2 regions of the Streptomyces sp. NBC_01571 genome follow, and region 1 is predicted to be linked to the other one. Evidence: riboswitches for the same ligand, from Rfam matches in the RefSeq annotation. Region 1 holds a riboswitch; the other holds the start of a gene.
What was found. A riboswitch is a leader RNA that binds a small molecule or an ion and turns the genes downstream of it on or off. The one in region 1 is predicted to bind cyclic di-AMP.
Positions count from the first base shown of each region.

Region 1 (2,191 bases):
CTCGATGACGGCGAGGACGGCCTTCTCGACACCCTTGCCCTGGTAACGGTTGGGGTCACCGTCACGGAGCTCGATGGCCTCGAAGGCCCCCGTGGAGGCGCCGGACGGAACGGCGGCACGACCCGTGCTGCCGTCGTCGAGGCCGACCTCGACCTCGACCGTGGGGTTGCCTCGGGAGTCCAGGATTTCCCGGGCTACGACGACGTCGATGGACGGCACGAGCATCTCCTTCTGGGATGTGACGCGGGTACGCGGGCCCGCGGGGCCCGCACTGCACGGTGCCGCGTTCGGCTCCGCGGGATGAGCCTAACCGGCTCGGGGCGATCGGCCAGCCGCTCGACCACCCCTTGAGCAGAACTGAGGGTAAATATTGTTCCCCTTCGAAACAAAAAGCCCCGCTCCGGTGCGTACGGGGGAAGACGCACCGGAGCGGGGAGCCCGTGGGGACGGGGGTGGACCCTCATCGGGTCTCCGGCGTGGAGACCCTTCCTGCGAGAGGCCTCTCATCCGGGAGGCCTCTCGTCCGGGCGGACCGTCGACCGATCGGCCCGTCGTCCGGGAGGACCGTCGTCTCAGCTGAGGTGGAGCTGCTGACCCGGGTAGATGAAGTCCGCGTCGTCGACGATGTCCTTGTTCAGCTTGAACAGCTGCTGCCAGCCGCCCTTGACCTTCTTCTTCTCGGCGATCGAGCTGAGAGTGTCGCCCTTGACGACCTTGTACTCGCCGTCGCCCTTCTTGACCTTCTTGCCGGTCGGCGTCGAGACGGTCTTCTTCTGGGCCGCCGGGCGCTCGGACGAACGGGAGGCCGCGGTGTCCGTCGACCGGCTCTCGGTGCTCTGCGTGCCGCTGGACGTGGACGGCTTGGCGGGGGCGGTCGTGCCACCGGTGTACGCGGCGCCGGACAGGCCCGTGCCGCAGGTCGGCCAGGCACCCTTGCCCTGTGCGGCGAGGACCTTCTCGCCGATGGTGATCTGCTGGGACTTGGACGCCTTGTCGGCGGTGGAGGCGTAGGCGGTGCCGCCGTACGCGGCCCAGGTGGAGGCCGAGAACTGCAGGCCGCCGTAGTAACCGTTGCCGGTGTTGATCGACCAGTTGCCGCCGGACTCGCACTGGGCGACGGAGTCCCACTCGGAGGCGGTGGCGGCGGAGGCGCTGCCGGCGGCCATCAGCGGAGCGGCGATGGCGACGCCGGTGACACCGGCGAGCGTGGCGACACGAGTGGCCTTGGACGGACGGCGGTGCTTGCCCTTGCTGGAAAACAGCATCGAGTGATCCCCTCACCGACGCCTGCGAGGTGAGCTGTCGGGTTCGGGCGGGTGAGTGCCCGGCCGTGCGCTCTCGGCGCACGTCTTCACCCCAAGCCGCTCCCGGTCAACTACCGGGCGCGGCGCTTACCTTGGGTCCCCCGCTCCTGCCTACGGCGCTTGACGCGTCGACTGTTCCCGTACGGCCGCTGGCAGGATTCGGCGTTGCGACCGTCGGGGCCCGCTGTGGCGAGCGGTGATGACCGTAAGCAGTCGATCGACCGAATTTCAAAGACGATCAGGGCCTTTGAGATCCATCTCTCACTTGCGCCAAACCGGACATTACCCAGCGAACCATGACGTGAACTCCCGCTACTTTTCGCCCGATTCGGCATCAACTGCAAGGCTCTGACCGGGGAGAATGAGGTCCGGGTCGTCGCCGACCGTCTTCTCGTTCCCGGCGTAGAGCCCGCCCCATCCGCCTTCGAGGTCAAGGGCGTCGGCGATGGTCGAGAGGCTGTCTCCGGTGCGGACGACGTACGAGCCGTCGACGACGCCGCGGGCGACGCCGGAGTCGCGCGAGGCGTGCCGACCGGAGGAGTCGTCGCCGCGGCCGTCCGCCGTGTCGTCGGTGGAGTTCTCTGCGGCACTGCCGCCGCGGTGGCGCCCGGCGCCGGTCGTCGCACCCTCGGAGGCCGCCGAAGCGTCGCCGCCCTGGCCCGAGTTGCCCGATTCGCCACCCTTCGTCGACCTCGCGCCCTCGCTGTCCGCCTCCCGCGCGCTGCCGGACTCCTCGTCCGAGGGCGCGTCCGATTTCGTTCTGTTCCCGGTCTCGTCCGAGGACGAATCGGTCGAGGACGAATCGGACCGGGAGGAGTCGGACGGAGAGGCGCCGATCCCGAGCGAGTCCGACAGGGAGTCGGACCCATCGGACGAAGTGGATGAAT
Region 1 is NZ_JAPEPZ010000001.1:4,515,467-4,517,657, forward strand. Features, by position in the region: gene eno (phosphopyruvate hydratase) at 1-225, opposite strand, end outside; gene OHB41_RS20160 (transglycosylase family protein) at 573-1,265, opposite strand; cyclic di-AMP (ydaO/yuaA leader) riboswitch at 1,270-1,433, opposite strand; gene OHB41_RS20165 (LysM peptidoglycan-binding domain-containing protein) at 1,617-2,191, opposite strand, start outside.

Region 2 (2,191 bases), 1.5 Mb from region 1:
TCTTCCATCGGACATGGGAGCGGAGGATCCCGCGCACGACGGGACAGGGCCCCGGCGGCGCCATCGGCGATCCCGCGGAGCGGAGCGCGGACCGCTGAATTCCTGACGAACCCCGGCAGGGACGCCCGCCCGCTTCCACGGGTGGCCGGGAGACGGTCGCCCGCCTCGGCAGCACCGGGGCGGAAGCGGTGGTCGGGATCAACAGGCCATACACAGAGCCTGAGTTCGACCTTCATCCCGACATGAAGCGGCACGAATTTCCCGAACACCGTCTCCACAGGCTCCACTTCAGGCCCGACGGGGACCGGCTCCCCCACGGGGACCCCGCCACGGACCCGTCCCTACGAGCGGTGCGCCCGGCTCCGATCGGGGACTCAGCGGCCTCTTATCCGCGCCTTATATGCCCGACTTGCCTTCATTGCCGCTTTATTCCTGCGGCATGGAGTGAGTTGGGTCACGCCCGAAGGTCATCTACTCCGCAGCCCCGCCGAGCGACTACCCGTTTGCATAAGCCAAGTTGAGCGAAGCATTCCGGATTAATCGGGCAATTCATCTGCCCTTATGTCCTGGTGAAAACGATCTACACCGCGACATCAAGGCTTGTTCCGGACATGTGCTCTCGCATACCTTCACGTCACTCCGGACGGATCGCCCAATCCTGCCGCCGACCGGAAACCCACACCCGACCACACACGCACGGCAGGAGCGGGGGACCCAGGTAAGCCGCCGATCCGAAGTCCGGAACGGCTAGGGGTGAAGTCGCACTCAGCGTGCGGCCGGGCAGCTCCCGCCCGAACCCGACAGCTCACCTCGCAGGCGCCGGAGAGGAACACGTCATGGCCGCAGCAGGTAGACACTGCCACCCGAAGACCCGCAGCACCCTCGTCCGCGGCATTCTCGCTGCGGGCACGGGCGCGGCGGTACTCGCCCTCCCGCTCCTGGGCGCCACCTGCGCACAGGCCGCCACGGGCGCCTCCGACGTCAAGCTCGTCACGTACAAGGTGGTCACGGGCGACACCCTGGCCAAGATCGCGCGGAAGTACCCCTCCAGCGGCGGCTGGAAGAAGCTCTACGAGGCCAACAGCGCGGTCATCGGCCCCAACCCGTCGGCGCTCCGTCCGGGCCTCACCCTGACGGTCGGGACGCAAACCGTCCAGAACATCGCAAAGTCGACAAAGGTCACGGAAGCGGTCGCCAAGACCACGACGGTCAAGACCACGGCCGCCAAGACCACGGCCGCCAAGACCACGGCCGCCAAGACCACGGCCGCCGCGAAGACGTACACGAATGACCTCGACGGCTGGATCAAGCAGTCGCTGGACATCATGGCCAAGAACGGAATCCCGGGCACGTACAACGGCATCCACCGCAACGTCATGCGGGAGTCCTCCGGAAACCCCAAGGCCATCAACAACTGGGACTCCAACGCCGCCGCCGGTATCCCCTCCAAGGGCCTGCTCCAGGTCATCGACCCCACGTTCAAGGCCTACCACGTGGCCGGCACGTCGTGGGACTCCTACGACCCGGTCGCGAACATCACCGCCGCCTGCAACTACGCGGCGGCGAAGTACGGCTCCATCGACAACGTCAACGGCGCCTACTGACCGGACGCCACGCAACCGGGGCGCCGGACCGGACATCCGGCGCCCCCGGAAGCCAGGACCCCGGGAAACCGGGCCCACGGCAAACCGAGGCCCCGGGAAATCGGGGCTACGGAGCGGAGAGCGGGAACAACCGCTCCAGTACCACCGCGATCCCGTCGTCCTCGTTCGACAGCGTCACCTCGTCGGCCACCGCCTTGAGCTCTGGGTGGGCGTTGGCCATGGCGACCCCGTGGGCGGCCCAGTCGAACATGGGGATGTCGTTGGGCATGTCACCGAAGGCGACGGTGGCTTCGGAGGCCAGCCCGAGATGGGCGGCGGCGAGAGCCAGCCCCGTCGCCTTGGTCACCCCGCATGGCTGGAGTTCGACCGTGCCGGGCCCCGACATGGTGACGGTGGCCAGAGAACCCACCACCCCCCTGGCCGCCGCGGCCAACTCGTCGTCGGACAGCAGCGGGTGGCGCAGCAGCACCTTGCTGATCGGCTCCGTCCAGAGGTCGTCACGGCGTCCGACCCGTACCGCGGGAAGCGTCGGGTGCGGCATCACATAGCCGGGTTCGATGAGTGTCAGTCCGTCCGCGCCGTCCTGG
Region 2 is NZ_JAPEPZ010000001.1:6,007,597-6,009,787, reverse strand. Features, by position in the region: gene OHB41_RS27165 (CocE/NonD family hydrolase) at 1-98, shown strand, start outside; cyclic di-AMP (ydaO/yuaA leader) riboswitch at 706-814, shown strand; gene OHB41_RS27160 (LysM peptidoglycan-binding domain-containing protein) at 837-1,604, shown strand; gene OHB41_RS27155 (HAD family hydrolase) at 1,711-2,191, opposite strand, start outside.
Region 2: another riboswitch for cyclic di-AMP. It lies ahead of OHB41_RS27160 (LysM peptidoglycan-binding domain-containing protein); the one in region 1 lies ahead of OHB41_RS20160 (transglycosylase family protein).